3 regions of the Clostridium fermenticellae genome follow, and region 3 is predicted to be linked to each of the others. Evidence: riboswitches for the same ligand, from Rfam matches in the RefSeq annotation. Region 3 holds a riboswitch; each other region holds the start of a gene.

What was found. Region 3 has a riboswitch for thiamine pyrophosphate ahead of thiW (energy coupling factor transporter S component ThiW). Riboswitches for the same ligand answer to the same signal wherever they lie in the genome.
Region 1: another riboswitch for thiamine pyrophosphate. It lies ahead of thiD (bifunctional hydroxymethylpyrimidine kinase/phosphomethylpyrimidine kinase); the one in region 3 lies ahead of thiW (energy coupling factor transporter S component ThiW).
Region 2: another riboswitch for thiamine pyrophosphate. It lies ahead of thiC (phosphomethylpyrimidine synthase ThiC); the one in region 3 lies ahead of thiW (energy coupling factor transporter S component ThiW).

What each region holds. Positions count from the first base shown of each region.
Region 1 covers NZ_CP032416.1:2,401,318-2,408,180, reverse strand. The annotation lists gene addA (helicase-exonuclease AddAB subunit AddA) at 1-3,600, shown strand, start outside; TPP riboswitch at 3,635-3,733, shown strand; gene thiD (bifunctional hydroxymethylpyrimidine kinase/phosphomethylpyrimidine kinase) at 3,799-4,599, shown strand; gene thiM (hydroxyethylthiazole kinase) at 4,778-5,590, shown strand; gene thiE (thiamine phosphate synthase) at 5,581-6,189, shown strand; gene D4Z93_RS11175 (amino acid ABC transporter substrate-binding protein) at 6,407-6,863, shown strand, end outside.
Region 2 covers NZ_CP032416.1:1,058,016-1,064,878, forward strand. The annotation lists gene D4Z93_RS05090 (hypothetical protein) at 1-390, shown strand, start outside; gene D4Z93_RS05095 (metal ABC transporter substrate-binding protein) at 745-1,665, opposite strand; gene D4Z93_RS05100 (metal ABC transporter ATP-binding protein) at 1,766-2,443, shown strand; gene D4Z93_RS05105 (metal ABC transporter permease) at 2,436-3,278, shown strand; TPP riboswitch at 3,342-3,449, shown strand; gene thiC (phosphomethylpyrimidine synthase ThiC) at 3,534-4,847, shown strand; gene D4Z93_RS05115 (methyl-accepting chemotaxis protein) at 5,063-6,863, shown strand, end outside.
Region 3 covers NZ_CP032416.1:1,338,565-1,345,427, reverse strand. The annotation lists gene D4Z93_RS06445 (OPT family oligopeptide transporter) at 1-783, opposite strand, end outside; gene thiW (energy coupling factor transporter S component ThiW) at 1,049-1,618, opposite strand; TPP riboswitch at 1,905-2,016, opposite strand; gene D4Z93_RS06435 (sigma-54 interaction domain-containing protein) at 2,209-3,633, shown strand; gene D4Z93_RS06430 (M20 metallopeptidase family protein) at 3,822-4,994, opposite strand; gene D4Z93_RS06425 (hypothetical protein) at 5,035-6,234, opposite strand; gene D4Z93_RS06420 (ISLre2 family transposase) at 6,617-6,863, shown strand, end outside.

The sequences.
Region 1 (6,863 bases), 1.1 Mb from region 3:
GAAAAAATAACCGATTCTGATAATGGAATTGATATAGATAAATTATTAGTTGTTACATTTACAAATGCAGCTGCATCGGAAATGAAAGAAAGGATAGGAGATGCAATATCAAAAGAACTCGAGGAAAAACCAGAATCTAAAAATCTTCAGAAACAACTCATACTTTTGAATAAAGCAAATATAATGACTATACATTCGTTTTGCCTAAAAATTATAAGGGAAAACTTTCATGTAGTAGATTTAGATCCTAATTTTAGAGTATGTGATGATACAGAGGCTGTCCTTCTTAAACAAGAGGCGTTGGATGATGTTATGGAAGATATGTATGATAGTGACGATCCAGAACTTTTGAAGCTTTTAGAATGTTATGGAAGAAAAAATGATTTTAATGTTCAAAACCTAATTTTAGACCTGCACAGATTTTCTACAAGTAATCCATATCCTAAAAAATGGCTTGTAGAAATGGCAGAAGAGTTTAATGTAGACCCAAACTTTGATTTTGGTAAATCCAAATGGGCAGAGATGCTTGTTAAATATGTAAATGTTGAAATAACAGCATGTCTTCATAACCTGGAAAAGGCTTTAACCATAGTTAAGAATGCAAGTGGGATCAGTTACTATATAGACCCTCTTGAACATGACATTTATAATATGAAGCTTATATTGTCCTGTGAAAATTGGGATTCTATGAACAGTGTATTTAAAACTGTTAACTTTGATAAGCTCCCCGCTAAAAAAAATAAGGATGCTGATAAAGAGGCAAAGGAAAAAGCAAAGGGAATAAGGGATAATGTCAAGAAAAAGGTTTTAGCTATAATATCTGATATATTTGTAGAGAATAAGAATATATCGAAGGATATAAAACATGTGTATTTTGTATTAAAATCGTTAGTTGATGTTGTTATAGCATTTGATGATAGATTTAGCATTAAAAAGAGGGAAAGAGGAGTCATAGACTTTAATGATATAGAACATTTTTGCCTTGAAATACTCACAGAGACTCACGATAACAAAATACTTCCATCTAAAGTGGCACTTGGATATAGGGATGATTTTGACGAGATACTTATAGATGAGTATCAGGACAGCAATGAAGTTCAGGAAGTTATAATGAATTCAATATCAAAAAAGGACCCTTTTCCCAATATGTTTATGGTTGGCGATGTAAAGCAGAGTATATATAAATTTAGAAAGGCAAAACCAGAATTATTTCTTCATAAATATAATACATATTCTGAAGAAAAAAATAGTTTGAACAGAAAAATAAAACTCTTTAAAAACTTTAGAAGCAGGAAGGAAATAATAGATGGTGTTAACTATGTGTTTAATCAAATAATGTCTAGAAGGGTTGGAGAAATTGATTATGATGAATCTGAATTTTTAGAATGTGCTGCTAGCTTTGAAAAGACAGATAATGACATGCCAATAGAGTTAGATCTGATAGATAAAAGTGAATCAAAAAATGATGCTGACCTTATTATAGATGACGGTGATGAAGAGAATCCAGATAATATACAGATAGAAGCAAGATTGGTAGCAAAAAAAATAAATGAACTTGTAAATGGAGACAGCAGCTTTTTAATTTATGATAAAACTATAGATGCTTATAGAAAGGTAGAATATAGGGATATTGTTATACTTTTAAGAGCAACTTCAAATTGGGCTTCGGTTTATGTTCAAGAGTTAATGGAAAAAGGAATACCCGTATTTGCAGATACAGCTATTGGATATTTTGATTCCTCGGAGATAAAAACTATCATGTGTATGCTTAAAATAGTAGATAATCCGATGCAGGATATACCTCTTTTAGCTGTATTAAGGTCTCCAATAGAGTCATTTGAACCAGAAGAATTAATAGATATAAGGATGGTAAATAAAGATATAAATTTCTACAGTGCAATGAAACTAATAGATCAGTATTTTGAGGATGATGCATGCGAAGAAGATAAGATTGTAGATTATACCCTGGATCATATAAGTTTAAAATTAAAAAACAAAGTGTCTGCATTTTTAAATAGACTTGATGTTTGGAGAGATAAATCCATGAATATGGATTTGAATAACTTTATATGGTATTTGTACACTGATACAGGTTACTATGGTTTTGTAGGTGCTATGCCGGGCGGAAGCCAAAGGCAGGCTAACTTAAGAATGTTGTTTGACAAAGCTGTTCAATATGAGAACACTAGTTATAAGGGTCTGTTTAATTTTATAAATTTTATAGATAAAGTTAAAAATAGCAGTGGAGATATGGGAAGTGCAAAGATTCTTGGAGAAAATGAGAATGTGGTAAAGATCATGAGTATACATAAGAGTAAAGGACTTGAATTTCCTATTGTAATACTCTCTGGAACAGGTAAAAACTTTAATTTAATGGATGCTAATAAGAGTATATTATTTCACAGTGATCTTGGATTTGGAGCAGATTTTATTGATGCAGAGAGAAGAATAAGTTATCCTACACTTCAAAAACAGATAATAAAGAGAAAAATAAAATTAGAGACATTATCTGAAGAGATGAGAATACTTTATGTGGCATTAACTAGAGCAAAGGAAAAGCTTATTTTAACGGGCATGGTAAATAATATAGAAAAAACTTGTCACAGATGGTGCGAGTGTACAGAAGTTAAAGAGGAAAAAATACCTGAATATTATACAATAAGTGCAAGAAGTTATCTTGACTGGATAGGAGGAGCACTTTCAAGGCATAAAGATGGAAAGCTTATAAGACGACTCGGACAAATTAATGTATCAAAGTATGTTATAGAAGATAATTCTAAGTGGACGATAAATTTGTATGACAAATCTATTTTTAGAAAGAAGATTTATGATGATTCTGAAAATGATGTACTAAAATATATAAATGATATAAACTTAGATTCCAATATTAGCGAGTTTGGAGACGAGGTATCAAGAAGACTTAATTGGAAATATAAATATAGAGATGCACAAAATATAAGTGCCAAAATGTCAATATCAGAACTTAAAAGAAAATTTTTATTATCACAGGATGGTGATAGTGAAGTTATATTTAAAAATACTTCATTAAATACTCCAAAGTTTTTAAAGGAGACTAAGAATATATCAGGTGCAGAAAGAGGTACAATTGTGCACCTAGTTCTTCAGAAACTTGACTTAAAAAATGTACTTAGATCGCAGGACATAGCTCATCAGATTGAGGGCCTAATAACAAAAAATTTTATAACACAAGAAGAAGCTAAATGTGTTGATGTACAGAAGATATTAAGGCTTTTTACATCTAAGCTTGGCAAGAGAATGCTTAATTCAAATAATGTCTATAGAGAGAAACAATTTATCATAAATTTAAGTAGTAGTGAGATATATGAAGATTTGCCAAAGAAATTATATGAAGATGAAAAAATATTAGTTCAAGGTATAATAGATTGTTATTTTGAAGAGGATGATGAACTTGTTGTAATTGATTATAAAACAGACTATATAGAGGATATAGGGGATATTAAGCGAAAATATGAGTTCCAACTTAAGTATTATGCGAAGGCTTTAGAATTAATTACAGGTAAGAAGGTTAAGAATAAGTATTTATATTTGCTTTATAATAATACGGCTGTTGAAATTTAGGATATATATGTATATAATAATAGTATATTAATAATAACGTTTGTGGGGGTGCCGCTTGAGGCTGAGAGGAGTTTCCAACCCTTTGAACCTGATCCAGTTAATATTGGCGTAGGGAAGCAAAAATTAAGAATTTTATGCATTGCTTTTCAGCAGTGCATTTTTATTTTGAGGCAAAACTTTGTAAAAGGGGTGTATAAATTGAAAAAAGTACTAACGATTGCTGGCTCTGATAGCTGTGGTGGTGCTGGAATACAGGCAGATTTAAAAACAATGAGTGCACTTGGTGTTTATGGAATGAGTGTTATAACAGCAATAACTGCACAAAATACAGTTGGAGTTAAAAAATCAATGGATGTAGATAGTGATATGATTGAAGCACAGATTAAGGCTATATTTGATGATATAAAGGTTGATGCAGTAAAAATAGGTATGGTGTCAAACAGTAACAGTATAGAAGTTATAAAAAAATTACTGATAAAATACAAAGCATCAAATATAGTGCTTGACCCTGTCATGGTATCTAAAAGCGGATATCACTTGCTTAAAGTAAAGGCAGAGGAGTCTTTGAAACAACTTGTTGAAATTGCAGATTTAGTCACACCTAATATACCTGAAGCAGAGGTTTTAGCAAAGATGAAGATAAAGAATGAAGACGATATGAAAGAAGCAGCCAAAAGAATAGAGGCCTTAGGGGCAAAAAATGTGCTGGTTAAAGGTGGACACAGGCTTAATGATGCAAATGATATATTGCTGACCGGGAATTATTTTATAAAGGTAAAAGGAAAGAGAATAGATACAAAAAATACACATGGAACCGGCTGTACGTTGTCATCTGCAATAGCTTCATTTTTAAGTCGTGGTTTAAGTATATCGGAGGCAGTTAGGTTTTCTAAAGAGTACATAACTAAAGCAATTGAAAATTCTTTTTCAATCGGAAATGGAGTTGGTCCTGTTGGACATTTTGTAGAATTATATAAATCTGCAGGTATAAAATTTTAATTACAAAATTTATAGGGTTTATAAATGAAAAGTTAATCCATCCCCCGGGAGATACTGTCAAAATCCGGTACTATAAATGCTTTTAGTAATTCTAAAGCCCGGTATTTTGAAAATCCCGGCCTATGCATAAGTTAAGCTTGAACTTGTAAATTCTATATATAAATTAGGGGGTAATAAGATGTATAATGATGAGATTATGAATAAAGTTTCAAGGGTGTTAACTGAAATAAGAAAGAAGGTTCCTCTTGTTGATTGTATTACTAATGGTGTAACGATAAATGACTGTGCAAATATATTGCTTGCATTTGGAGGATCACCGGCAATGTGTGAAGCGTATGATGAGGTTTTTGATTTTGTAAAGATATCATCGGCACTATATATAAATCTTGGAACACTCAGTAAAGAGCAGGAGACAGCTGATGTCCTTGCAAGTATTTCTGCAAAAATAAATGATGTACCAGTTGTACTAGATCCAGTAGCATGTGGAGCAATACCTAGAAGATTTTCAGTTATAAATAGAATTTCTGAAGTTGGACGTATAGATGTTATAAAGGGAAATGTTGGAGAAATAAAATTCTTAGCAGGAGTGGATTCAAATGTAAGAGGAGTTGATTCGCTGGATGATGGGGAAGGTGTACTAGAAGCCTGCATTAATGTTGCCAATAAATATAAGTGTGTGGTTGCTGCTACCGGAAAGAAGGATTATATTACAGATGGAGTGAAAATTGCTATTATAAAAAATGGTGTTGAAATGTTTACTAAAATAACTGGAGCAGGATGCATGCTTGGAGCGCTTTGTGGTGCTGCAGCTGGAGCTTATGAAGATAAATTTTTATCTACTACTGCAGCAATACTGTCAATGAATCTGGCAGGTGAAGCGGCTTATGAGGAAGCTAAACTTCCTGGAAGTTTTAGAGTTAAATTGATGGATTGTATTTACAGTTTAACCGAAAAAAGATTGAAAGAAGAAGGGAAAATTGAATGGAAGTAGATTATAGATTATATCTTGTAACAGACAGGGACTATTTAGATGATGTTGAATTAAAAGATGCAGTTGAGCAGGCTATTCTAGGTGGTACAACATTGGTACAGGTAAGGGAAAAGCATGCATCTACTAGAGAATTTTATAAGATAGCACTTCAGGTGAAATCAATTACTGACTATTATAATGTACCTATAATAATAAATGATAGAATAGATGTTGCAAAAGCTGTTGATGCAGATGGTGTACACATAGGTCAAAGTGATATGCCACTTAAAATAGCAAGGAAAATGCTTGGACATGATAAGATTATAGGAGTTTCAGCGGGTAATATAAAGGAAGCTTTAGAAGCGCAAAAAGGTGGAGCAGATTATGTTGGACTTGGGGCCGCATTTTATACGGGAACTAAAAAAGATATAGATAAACCTATAGGGATAGATGGTTTAAAAAAGATATGTGATGAAATAACTATTCCTTCTGTTGCAATTGGTGGTGTAAATGAAACAAATTATAAAGATGTATTAAAATCAGGAGTTACAGGTATATCTGTAGTATCAGCAATACTTGGCAAAAAGGATTTCAAGAGAGCTGCCCAAAACTTATTATAAAAATATAAAAAGTTTATGTTAAAATTCACCTTTCTAATCTACATAAGGTTTATAAATCCCGGTCTGCGCATAAGTTAAGCTTGGAATTTTACAAACCCTATATAGGTTAAAAAAGTGAATTTTTATATTTAATAAATTATCTCATACTACTTTACAAATTTAGTATGCTAAAGTATAATAGTATCTATAATAAATCTGTAATTTAGGGGGATAAAAAATGAAAAAAAAATTTATACTTGTAACGTTGACTTTATTTATTTTTAGTATATTATTTGCAGGTTGTACTACGACTAATCAATCTAAAGATGCTTCATGGGATGATATTAAACAAAAAGGACAATTTGTAGTAGGATTGGATGATAGTTTTCCTCCAATGGGATTTAAGGATGACAAAGGTCAGATTGTGGGATTTGATATAGATCTTGCGAAAGAAGCTGCAAAGAGAATGGGCGTAAAGGTTGTATTTAAACCAGTTCAGTGGGATGGAGTATTATTAAGTTTGAAAAATAAAGATATAGATGTTATATGGAATGGGCTTACAATTACTGACAAGAGAAAACAGCAGATAGCTTTTTCCAAACCATATCTTCAAAATAAGCAAATAATAGTTGTGAAAAATGATTCAACTATTAAAAACAAGAAGGATCTAGCTCAAAAAAAGGTAGGCCTTCAGC
Region 2 (6,863 bases), 280 kb from region 3:
TTGATGAAAAATGCAAAACATATAGTATTTGCAGGGTATAGTCTTCCGATAGATGATATAATGGTGAAAACTTTTTTTATGTCGTCTATAGCTGGAAATGATAAGAGAAGATTAAAATGTACTGTTCTAAATTATGATAAAGACTATTCAGAATGTGGATGGATTACCGGAGATAAGATATCAGATTATCTAAAGTGCAGTACAAATAAAGAAGTATCTGAGTGTATAGAAAATGTCTGTGATATATTTGATATAGAAAATGTACGTGTATCCTTGGAGGGAATACCAAATATATTTATGGAGAATGGAAAGTGCAGCAGAGAAAAAATAAAGGATTTATTATATCCGAAAGAATATTTTAAAGGAGGATTTCCAATAACCAGGGATTAACTTTGTGGAGGTACTTTTCATTAAAGTAAATTAATATGTCGATTTAGAAATTTATAGGGTTTATAACTGAAAGCTTAACTTATGCTCCGGCCGGGATTTCCAAAATACGTCACGTAAAAAATTTCTAGTAAGTGTAAGCTTGCGTTCATAAAAATCTAAGCAGATTTTATAAACTCGCAGGCTCAAACATATAAAATCCACTAAGATTTTTAAGAACGCTTCACTAACACTTACTACAAAATTTTTTAATGTGCCTAAATTTTAGAAATCCCGGTCTACGCATAAGTTAAGCTTAGAATTACAAACCCTATATAAATATAAACTGAGTAATTGCCGGTAATTTTTTGCCGGCAATTACTTTAAACTGTTGTAAATTAAATCTAAATTTGAAGCCATAGATTGTAAATAATCTTTATTGTCCTCTTTGCTTTCAATTGTGTATATTTTTTTAACTTTTGCATTGACTTCTGATGCCAGAGTTTCAGATATTTTGGGGCTTACCATTTCTTCAACAAATATAGTTTTAATTTTATTTTTTCTGCAGTAATCAGTAAGTAACTTTAGTTGTTTTGCACTTGGCTCTTCAGATGCAAATACATCTTCTATACTTCTTTGTTCTAATCCGTAATCTCTGCAGAGATATGCAAATGCAGCATGCCCTGTAACAAAACTTTTATTTGGAACTGATTTTAATTTCTCATTGTAAGAATTATATAGTGCATCTATTTTCTTAGAAAAATCATTGAAATTTTTCTCATAGTAAGATTTATTTAAGGGATCTGCCTTAACAAGTGCATCTCTTATATTTTTTGATTCAATTTTAGCGTTTTTTAGACTAAGCCATATATGAGGATCATATTGACCATGCTCCTTTATTTCATTAGAATCACCATTTTTTATAGGAGTTATTCCTTTTGAGGCATTGGTAACAATCAAATTTTTATTGTCTATTGATTCAAGGGTTTTATCTACCCAGTTTTCCATTCCAAAACCATTATATATGAAGACTTTTGAATCACTTATATTTCTCATATCCTTTACTTTGGGTTCAAAATCATGAGGTTCTGTTCCTTCTGGTACTAAGGTTTCTATATCTATTTTATCTTTACCAATAGCATAGGCAAATTCACGAAGAGCGTTAAATGTAACTACAACTCTTATTTTTGAATTTGAATTCTTTACAGTATCTTTATGTATATTATTACCACATCCAGTAAAAAATAATATTATAGTTGCAGTTATAAATATGGCAAGCACTTTTTTTGTCTTCAACATATTATCACTCCTAAAAATTTATGTTGCAAATCATTTGCATTTACATATATAATATATTATGTGAATTGAATTTGTCAATAAATAATAGGAGGACATATACATGCTTAAGATCAATAATTTATATTTTTCTTATAATAATCTTGCGCCATATATATTAAATAATATTAATCTTACTATAAAAGATGGAGAATATGTTTCTATATTGGGCGAAAATGGTTGTGGAAAATCAACATTGATAAAATTAATACTTAATATATTATCGCCTACAAGTGGCACTATAGTTAATGATGCTAAGAATGTCGGATATGTAGCACAAAAATCTGATTTTTTAAACTCTGATTTTCCAATTACAGTTTATGAAATGCTTGATTGTTATAGAAAAATATTAAAAATAAAGGATAAAAAAATAGTTGAAAAGAGCCTGGATAGAGTGAGTATGTTAAAATTTAAAAATTCATTAATAGGCAATTTATCAGGAGGACAATGTCAAAAAGTATTTATAGCAAGAGCATTAATGGGAAATCCTCATTTGCTTATTTTAGATGAGCCGTCTACTGGTGTTGATATAAAAAGCCAAAGAGAGATTTATTCATTGATTAAAAGTTTAAACAGAGATACAGGTATAACGGTCATATCAATAGAACACAACCTTAAGGCAGCGATTTCAAATTCATCTCTTATATATCACATTGCAAATGGTAATGGACATATGTGCAAACCAGAAACGTACATTAATGAATACGTGGAAGCCAATGGAGGTAATAAATTTTATGTTTGATTATACATTCATGCGAAATGCTTTTGCAATAGCAATCCTAATTTCTATTTTATGCCCCTGTATAGGTATATTTTTAGTGCTTAGAAGATATTCCATGATAGGAGATACTCTTTCGCATACTTCACTTGCTGGAGTTGCGGTAGGACTTTTGGCACAAAAAAATCCTATTGCTGTTGCATTTTTGTTTACTTCAATATGTGGAGTTTTAATTGAATTTTTGAGGAATTATTTTAAAAAGTATGCAGAACTTATACTTGTCATAGTGATGTCATTAGGTGTAGGAATTGCAATTACGATAATGAGTTCTGGAGAACTTCATACAAATGTTGATTCATTTATATTTGGAAGTATCCTTACAGTAACTAAGGAAGATTTATATACGGTTTTAATACTTAGTATAATATCATATATATTGATGTTTTTCCTGTATAATCAACTTGTCTTCATTGCTTTTGATGAAGAAGCAGCAACAATATCTGGAATCAGGGTTAAACTTGTAAATTATATATTTTTAATATTGGTTGCTGCTACAGTTTCTGTTTCAATAAGAATAGTTGGAGTTCTTGTTTTGAGTTCAATGATTGCACTGCCAGTAGCAACTGCACTGCAACTTAAAAGAGGATTTAAAATTACTCTTGTATCTTCAATACTATTTAGTGTTGTGGATGTTTTAATAGGTCTATTTTCTTCATATTATATTGGCTGTGCGCCAGGAGGTTTGATTGCATTGTCATCCGTTATTATGCTGACTTTAGTGATGTCAATTAAAAAGATAGCATTTGTCAACTATTCCTATAAATTATCGAGTAAAAATATTATAAAAGAGAATAATTAAAGAATTTAAGTCTGATGATTATTGACATATACATGAATATGTGATATTAATTAGTTAAATAATAGTATTGTTTTGGGGAGCCTGTATTATAGGCTGAGAGTGAGATAGAATCTTAGACCCGTACTACCTGATTTGGGTAATGCCAACGTAGGAAAAACTTTACATAACTTTAAATATAGAGTTGTATAAAAAGTTTAGATAGGGAAGCATTACATGTTTCTCTATTTTTTTATGCAAAAAAGGAGATGTATTAAAATGGATTATACGACACAAATGGATGCAGCAAGAAAAGGGATAATTACAGATGAAATTAAGACAGTGGCAGAAAAAGAGAATATGGATGTTAATGAACTTATGAAACTTATTGCAGAGGGAAAGGTTGTTGTTCCAGCTAATAAAAATCACAAAAATTTAAGTGCAGAGGGAGTTGGAAAGAGATTAAAAACAAAAATAAATGTAAACTTAGGTATTTCAAAAGATTGCTGTAATATTGATTTAGAACTTGATAAGGTGAAAAAAGCAATAGATATGAAGGCAGAGGCTATAATGGATTTAAGCTGTTTTGGAAAAACCAAAGAATTTAGGACAAGGCTTATAGGTATGTCACCAGCTATGATAGGCACTGTACCTATGTATGATGCTGTTGGTTTTTATGATAAGGAATTAAAGGATATATCAGCTGAGGAACTTTTGGGAGTTATAGAGACGCATGCAAAAGATGGTGTTGATTTTATGACTATACATGCAGGTATAAATAGAGAAACAGCAGAAGTATTTAATAGAAATCCAAGACTCATGAATTTTGTATCCAGAGGAGGAAGTCTTCTTTATGCATGGATGAAACTAAATAATAAAGAAAATCCATTTTATGAATATTTTGATAAGGTTCTTGATATATGTGAAAAGTACGATGTTACAATAAGTCTTGGAGATGCATGCAGACCTGGATGTTTGAATGATTCAACGGATGCAAGTCAAATTAAAGAACTTATGACACTGGGAGAACTTGCGAAGAGAGCCTGGAAAAGAAATGTACAGGTAATGATAGAAGGACCAGGGCATATGGCTTTAAATGAAATAGAAGCTAATATGATGATGGAAAAAAAGTTATGTCATGATGCACCATTTTATGTTCTAGGACCTATTGTGACTGATATAGCACCAGGCTACGATCATATAACTAGTGCAATTGGCGGAGCAATTGCAGCAACCTACGGGGCTGATTTTTTATGTTATGTAACACCGGCAGAGCATTTAAGACTACCAGATTTAGATGACATGAAGGAAGGCATTATAGCAACTAAAATAGCAGCACATGCAGCAGATATTGCAAAAGGTGTCAATGGAGCTAGAGATATAGATAATAGTATGGCTAAAGCAAGAAGAGAACTTGACTGGAATAAAATGTTTGAATTTGCAATAGATCCAGATAAGGCTAGAATGTATAGAGAGAGCTCTAGACCGGAAGACGAAAAAACTTGTACAATGTGTGGAAAAATGTGCGCTGTTAGGAATATGAATAAAGTTATGGAGGGTAAAAATATAAATATATTAAGAGATGATAATTAAATTTTGAAGTTATAAAATTTATTAAAAGAACTGCTGAATAATATCAGCAGTTCTTCTTTTTTTGTCGGTATTTGTGTTAAATAGCAATAAGTTGATATTTTATATGATTATTATAACTAAAAAGGTTAATCTTAAAGATATATTAATAAATATGGTATTATCTACGATAATTGAATTGTAATATTTTAATATGAGTTACTTAAGGAGGAATTTATATGAGAAACAATGCAATATTAAAGAAGTCTGTGAAATTTAAGATCTTAAGAATACCGATAATTATAATTTTTGTTGTAGTAGCCCTAATAGCGTGTATGTCTATATATGAAGTGAAAAGTAAAATATTGCTGCAGATGGAGACAGATGGACTGGTGATGGCAGATCATGTTTCGAGTGAAATAGAGAGAAATAATAGTTCTATAGATGAATTAAATGGATCTATAGATACTAGAGTAAAGACTTTAAGTAGCTTTTTAAATGCTAATATGGACAAGGCAAATGATGATTATTTGACTTTACTTTCTAAACAGTTTGAAGTTAATGAAATAAATATTGCTGATCCATCTGGAAAAACTATATATACAAATTTGCCAACAAATGTGGGTTATGTGTACGATAGTAAAACGGATGCATATAGGGTTCTGAAGGGAGAAAAGAATTTCTCTATGGAGGATATAAGAAAAAGTACACTATCAAATGATTATTATAAGTATGGAAGTATGCGCCTGGATAATGGAGGTATAGTTCAGATAGGAATTTTAGCAAATGCTGTCCAAAAGTTGACATCTAATCTAGAAATGCAAAATTTTATGCAATCTTTGGTTAAGGATAAGAGTGTTGTATATGCAGCATTTATAGGCAGTGATTTAAAAATAAAGGCTCATAGTGATAAAACTAGAGTAGGCATCACTGTAAATGATATTGGCAGTAAAACTGCGGCTGCTCACGGAAAGACGTATTCTTCTCAATATAAATATGAAAATAAGATACCAGTATATGATGTTTTGGTTCCTGTCTCTAAAAATGGTAAAACTATAGGTGCAGTTGATCTTGGCATGTCTATGGAGAATGTAAATAAAACAGTACGTATGATTACAATACTTATTATTGTTTTAGCTCTTGCAGCATTTCTTATAGCTGTATTTATGCTTACCAAGGTATCAAAGAGCATAACTTCTCCTTTAGATGAATTAGTTATTTTTGCCAAAAAAATAGAGGATGGAGATTTAAATAATGAAATAGACATAAAAAGCGAAGATGAAATTGGTGTTTTAGCACGCAGCTTTAAGAACATGGGTAATGGCTTAAAGGATACCATAGCTTCTATAAAAGAAAACTCTGAAAAGGTCCAAGTTATGTCAAATGATTTGAATACTAATGCGGAACATATGACAAGTGCTGCAAATGAAGTTTCAGGAGCTGTCCAGGAAGTTGCGGAGGGAACTACAAAGCAATCTGAGGATTTGGTTTCTATATCAGAAAGCATGGAGAGACTGGGAGAAGAAATTCAAAATATATTTGATAAGCTTTCTCATGTGGAAGAAACATCTAATATTACAAAAGATAAGGCGGACAATGGCAAAAAAGAAATAAATATACTTTTGAAATCAATTACTGATGTAAAGGATTCATTTGAGGAAGTAGTTAAGAAAATAAATAATCTTGATAAAAGTGTTTCTAAAGTTGGAGGTATTACTGAGGTAATAAATGATATATCAGAACAAACCAATCTTTTGGCGCTAAATGCTGCAATAGAGGCGTCACGAGCAGGAGAAGCCGGAAGAGGTTTTTCAGTTGTAGCTGAAGAAGTTAGAACTTTAGCAGAGCAATCCCAGCAATCAACAGCTGAGATACAGGAACTTATTCAATCTATAAGTAATGAAACAAAAAATGTAATCTCAACTTCAAGTAAAGTTAAAGGTGTAGTTCAAGATCAGTCTTCAATAGTGGATAGCACAATGAAATCATTTGATGAAATGTCAGAGTCTATAGATAAAATAAAGCCACTTGTTGATGATG
Region 3 (6,863 bases):
ACCTTCTCCAAGAGAAATAAAATACCCTATCAAAGGTGTAATAGCAAAATTAGATAATATTGATCCGGCAAACATAGTTAGCGCTACATCTATACCCACTATAAATCCTATGCCTAAGAGTAAAGGATTAGCTTCAACTTCAAATTTCCACTTATAGAAAGCTTCATTTACATAACTTATAACATTATTAGCTACATTAAAAAATGAACTAGTTACAAGAGTTATAACACCTCCTATAGAAAATCCAATTCCCATAAACTTCACAGATTCTTTAACCCCTTCTGAAGCAACAAGTGTTTCAGATATAGCCATCGATTCAGGATACATAAGATTTCCATGTTCTTGAATAATTAAATAATTATACACAAGAGAAGCTGCTCCTACTCCAAACAAAACTCCTCCTATTCCAATAACAAATCCCTCTAAAAAAGAAAAATGCGCTCCTATCAAAAGTATTGCTGGTAAAACAAATATCATACCACTAGCAATAGATTCTCCACCACTTGACATGCCTTGTACCAAATTTTTACCAAGAATTCCTTTTTGTTTGGCAAACATAGCTATAAATACAGAACCTATTATAGAACCTGGTATGCCAGCTGCAACTGTAAGTCCTGATTTCATACCTGAGTATGCCGTTGATGCTGCAAATAATACTGATAAAATAATTCCAATAGTTAATACAGCGGCATTTCCGCCAGATTTAGATCCATCAGAAATATACGGAACATAATCTATTCCGGATACATTGCCATATGCGCCTTTAGACAATTTTTTATTCATAATTCTTGCCTCCTTTTATACATTATCTTTATAATTATAACATAATTTCCAGCAAAATACAGTTCGAAATTCTTCTAATAAATAAGATTTATTAATTATAAGATTCATAATACTTAAAATATTATATGTTGTTTTTTATTTTCTTCCACGTACTTCAATTTAAACAATATTTATAATATATCAAATACATAAAGAGGTTAATTATATCCACAAACGCTCAAAAAAGACATATGGTTTCACTTAAGAAATCATGTGTCTTTTTAATTTAAAATTCTGTCTTATTTACAGATACATCTTTTTTTATAATTGGTACCTTTTCACAAATTTCCATTCCTAATCTTTGTTGAATCTTTATAAGCATACCATTTTTATTTAAAGCACCTAAAAACACAAGCGCAATTACTCCCCCAATTATTGTTGCAGTAAAAAATAGCGGAACATAAAACATAAGTGAAAGTTCTTTCCTTCCCCAAAAATATGTCATTATCGGCGATGAAACAACTGCTCCTATAATGCCGGTGCCTATAGTTTCTCCTAGTGCCGCAAATAACAAATTATTTCTAGATATCCTATATAAAACTCCTGATAAAAAAGCTCCAAATACAGCACCTGTAAGAGCTAAAGGTGGTATTCCCATAATAAGCATTCTTATAATTCCAATTAATACAGCACAAAGTAATGCATACCAAGGTCCCAAAATAACTGCACACGTAATATTGATGACAGATGACATAGGACACATTCCTTCAATACGTAGAATTGGAGAAATAACAACTCCCATTGCTATCATCATAGCTAACATAAGTTTTCTTAGTAATTTTGACTTTTTTTTCATAAAAATAGGCCTCCATAATAGTATAGTTTGCCAATGTTATCATACAGAAAATACTATTATTTAGGTATAAATTTAAGACAACTAGATAGCATTTTACCATATAATTATATTGGTCGGTCGAAGCTCAAAAGCTTCCTCTCACCTTGAAACACAAGTTCCCTAGCTATTTAGTTGTTACATTAATTAAAAAGTACCGGGCGCTCCCCCGCTGCTTATATTACACAAAAAGAGTATACCCGATCCTAACATTAAGGAAGATATACTCTATTTACATTCATTAATTAAAAAATTCATAAACAAATATTTCCTTACGTCAGGATTACCCGAATCAAGTTATGGGTCGAAGCTATAACTTCCTCTCAGCCTGTATATATATACAAGCTCCCCTTTTTTTAATAATTATATCATACACTATTTTTATATGCAATATTACATTACTATTATAATTTTAAAATAATTACAATTTTTTCTTTAATTACTTTAGAAATAATTAATTTTTCAAGTATATTATTAACAATTTCTTAATATAATTCTATCGAGTGATTTTTAGCTTCAGTTGAATTTATAAATTTAGAAATAAGGTGATACTATTGGAAACATTTAAAAAAATAACCTCTAAAAAAATAGACAGACTTTTTATAAAAATAAATGATATAATTTTCAACCAGATACCAATACCAATATGTCTCGTTAATTCGGAGTGTAAAATTGTAACTTTTAATAATTCTTTTAAAGACTATTTTAACCTTAAACTTGAGAATGAAAAAGGTAAATTTGTAGGAGAAGTAGATCCCAATGCTAGATTTCCTGTTATTTTAAAAACCGGAAAAGCCGAAATTAATAGAAAGCACAAATTTCAAGGCAGAGATATAATAGTACATAGACTTCCCCTTCATTTTAACAATAAATTGATTGGCGGAATTAGTATAACTATTATAGGAGATTTAAATTATATTTATAGATTAGTAACAGAAAACAATCTAATAAAAAACTTAAAATCTTATAAAAATAATCAATCTGCTATCTCCGAAGTATATAAAGCTAAATATACCTTTGATGATATACTATCAAATTCCAATTGCCTAAATAATTGTAAAGAGCAAGCTAAGTCTTTTGCTGAAACAGACTTGACTGTTCTAATAACTGGCGAAAGCGGGGTTGGAAAAGAGCTTTTTGCTCATTCTATTCATAATTACAGTAAAAGGAGAAAAAATCCTTTCATAAGTATAAATTGTGCAGCAATACCAGAAAGTTTAATAGAGTCTGAGCTCTTTGGACATGAGGAAGGTTCTTTTACTGGAGCTACAAAGAATGGTAGAATGGGAAAATTTGAATTAGCCAATACAGGTACGATTTTTTTAGATGAAATAGGAGATTTACCACTCAAGATGCAAGTAAAACTGCTTAGAGTTCTGCAGGAAAAAGAAATAGAACGAGTTGGAGGTAATAAAATCATAAATTTAGATATAAGAGTTATAGCAGCTACAAACTGCGACCTTCAAGAAAAAGTTAATTCTGGTACCTTTAGAAAAGATTTATTTTATAGACTTAATGTCTTAAACTTAGAAATACCTCCTCTTAGAGAAAGACCTTCTGACATATCCCTTTTAATTGATAACTTTATAAATAACTTTTATAAAAAATATGGCATATGTGGTGAATTTACTGAAGATGTTTTAAAAACATTATGTTTATATAAATGGCCTGGAAATGTAAGAGAACTAAGAAATATTGTAGAGAGAATGCTGGTTATTTCTAAAGAACATTCAATTAAAGTTGACAGCATACCTGAAAACATATTGAATAGCAGCAAGGAATCAATGGATGCTAATATAAAACAACTTATTAAAACCAAAACCTTCAGCCCATTAAAAAGCAGCGTCTTTAAAACAGAAAAGGAACTTATAATAAATACTCTAATAGAAAATAACTTTAACAAATCTAAAACTGCAGAAATCTTAGGCATACCTAGAATGACTTTATATAGAAAGTTAAAGGAAATAAATTTGAAATAGATTTCACAATTTAATTATAAATAATTAATTAAATTGTGACTAAAACTAATATGCAGAGACATGCTCACAAAATGAAAATATTTATAATACTGAAATTTGGTATAGGGTTTATAAATGAAAGCTTAACTTCGACTTGTAAACCCTATATCCTGAAGGATAATTGATTTATTGAATCTTCTTATTATTGATTAGGAAAGATAGTCAATACTAACCTGAACATATGCTGCTACCCCTATTGGTAAAGCGTCTTCATCTACTTTAAAATAATTTGAATGATGTGAATAACAACAATCTTTTGATTCATTTCTTCCTCCTAGAAGCATCAAAGCACCGGGCACAGATTCCAGGTATTCCGAAAAGTCTTCAGAACCCATTATCTTTTCAGTTGCTATAAAACCATCTTCTCCGACTATCTTTGCAACAGATTTTTTGGTAAATTTAGCAGCCTTCTCATCATTAATAGTTACACCACAAATGAAATTATAATTAAACTCATAGTCACATCCATAGGCAGCACATATATTTTTTATTACTTTTTCAATCCATATTGGCATATTTTTTCTACAATAAGAGCTGAAGGCTCTATTCATTCCTTCCATTTTTGCAGAACCCGGAGTTACATTAAACCTATCTCCTCCTTTTATTGTACCTATATTTATCACTATTGGAGATCTTACATCATTTACCCTGCTGACTACAGTTTGCATGCCATTAATTACTGAAGCGGCACACACAATTGAATCTATTCCCTGCCAAGGTGCTGAACCATGACTTGATTTTCCCTTAATTTCAAGATTCCATATATCACCTGAGGCCATTAAAGGACCTTCTTGAAGTATTACCTTGCCTATAGGAGTATCCGCCCATATGTGCATACCAAAAATGAAATCCACATCCGGGTTTCTTAAAGCTCCTTCTTCTATAATTTTTTTAGCACCAGAAGCAACCTCTTCAGCTGGTTGAAAAATAAATTTAACTATTCCCTCTAAATTATCTTTCATTTCCGACAAAATCTTTGCCGCTCCTAAAAGCATTGCAGTATGACAATCATGTCCGCAGGCATGCATAAATCCTGGATTTTCAGAAGAAAAAGACAATCCTGTTTTTTCTGTTATAGAAAGGGCATCCATATCTGCTCTCAGTGCTATAACTTTCCCTTTTGCACTGCCTTCCAATATTCCTATTACACCGGTTTCCCCTATACTCTCTACTTTAATACCCATTTTTGAAAGTTCTTCTTTCACTTTTCGTGAAGTCCTATATTCTTTAAAAGATGGCTCTGGATGTCTGTGAAAATCTCTTCTAAGTCCAACTACATAATCCTGTATTTCTTTAGCCTTTTCTAAAATATTAACATTCATTTTAACACTCCTAACCAAAATTATATAAAAAACTATAACTCTATAGTAATTTCAAGAATATGCTTGATATTATTACAGATGCTATTGATACAGTTGCAAAACCTCCTACCAGCATTCTCGGAAGAAGAATATCAACTACATAAAGCCTTTCTTCTTCAGTATTACTTACAGACTTACAAACCTCATTAGTTATAATATAATCCGCAGGAAATCCAAAAAGAGAAGTAAGTGCACATGCAAAACCCATTTCTTTTGTAAAACCTAAGAATCTTCCAATTATCATAGATACTGCAAACATGCCAAAAATGCCTAAGATTATTAAAACAATAATAGGAATTAATATTTGTACTAATTGGCCTGGTCCCACACCAGAAAGTCCTGAAAATACATATGCCAAAAGACCGGAAATAAGCCAATTGAATGCTCCGGCTTTAACAAGAGCAGTTTCTTCAAGAAATCCAATTTCACAAAATATAACACCAAAAATCAAGCATATAATGTACTGATTAATAGCACCTCCTGTTAGATTTGATACAAAACTTGCTAAAATAGCTACAATCATAACTTTAAATAATATTATCACTGGAGAATGATATTCTTCTGGTAAAGGTGGAATCAATTTTTTCTTTATATTTTCTACATTCTCAGTTTTTAAAACCTTACTATTCTCTATTTCCTTCTGGTTTGGTCCATTCTTTCTAAAGTTATCTAAAACCCTTCTGCCTTCTCTTTTTAAACACCAAGAAGTGAGTGGGTATCCAAAGAAACTGTGAGTTATAAACATTGCAATCGGAAGAATTGCTAATGTAGTGATTCCTTTAGCTTTTAAACCTTCTGACATTAATAAAGCTGCTACAATTCCTCCGGTTAATGGCGGAGTTGCTGCTACCACCGTATGCCAATCAAAAAATATTCTTCCTATGGTCATGGTCATAAAAACTGTACCACATATACCAAGTACTGCAACAACTACTGCTTTCCATTGTTCTATAAGTTTTTTGAGACTCATTAATGTTCCAAGATGAACAAGAATTAAGCTCATACAAACCTGAACAAAATTTGTCCCGAAAGATGCTTGGGAAACAACATCTTTAGGCACAAAAGTCCAAAAACCTAATAAGAATAACACTGCTGAAACAAAAACTGACGGTACATAAGCTTTTGTTTTGATAGAAACAATCTCCCCTATCAGCAAAAATCCCATTACTATGAGAAAACACTGAATAGCATTAAATGCCATAGATAAATACCCCCTTTTATAAACTTGAAACTTTTAAATAGTAAATAAGAGCAAATATTATACCAATACTATAATTACGTAATATTGCAAATAAAATAAACGGGTGAACTTTTAAATACACCCGTTTATGTAAAATTTATTATAAAGTTTACTGACAAAAAACGTATGATTTTGTTACAGTTTTAAAATTTTACTTTGTAACAATATGTTACTATAAATATATTTATAGATCTTTGTTTAATACTTAGAGTATAATTTTAGTAGGCAAAGGTAGTAATAATTACTGGTTAAAATAATAAAGGAGATACAAAAAGTATCTCCCATGTACATAAAAATCCATTATAATATAAGTTGATAAGACTATATAGAAATGGGTGAGATTATGTACAATTTAAACGATACTTTAAGTTTAAATGATAATGAAATAACTTTCAATAGTTTAGAGAAAAAAATATATAAATATGCGTGTGATACAGCATGTGAAATTCTAAGAGAGGTGCTTTCGCACCTGGACCGGAGGTTAATGGATGAAAGAGATGCCGAAATATATAGAAATAAAGGATTAAGGCATACGTGTATAAAAACTATTATGGGAGATGTAGAATTTGACAGACGTATATATGAATACA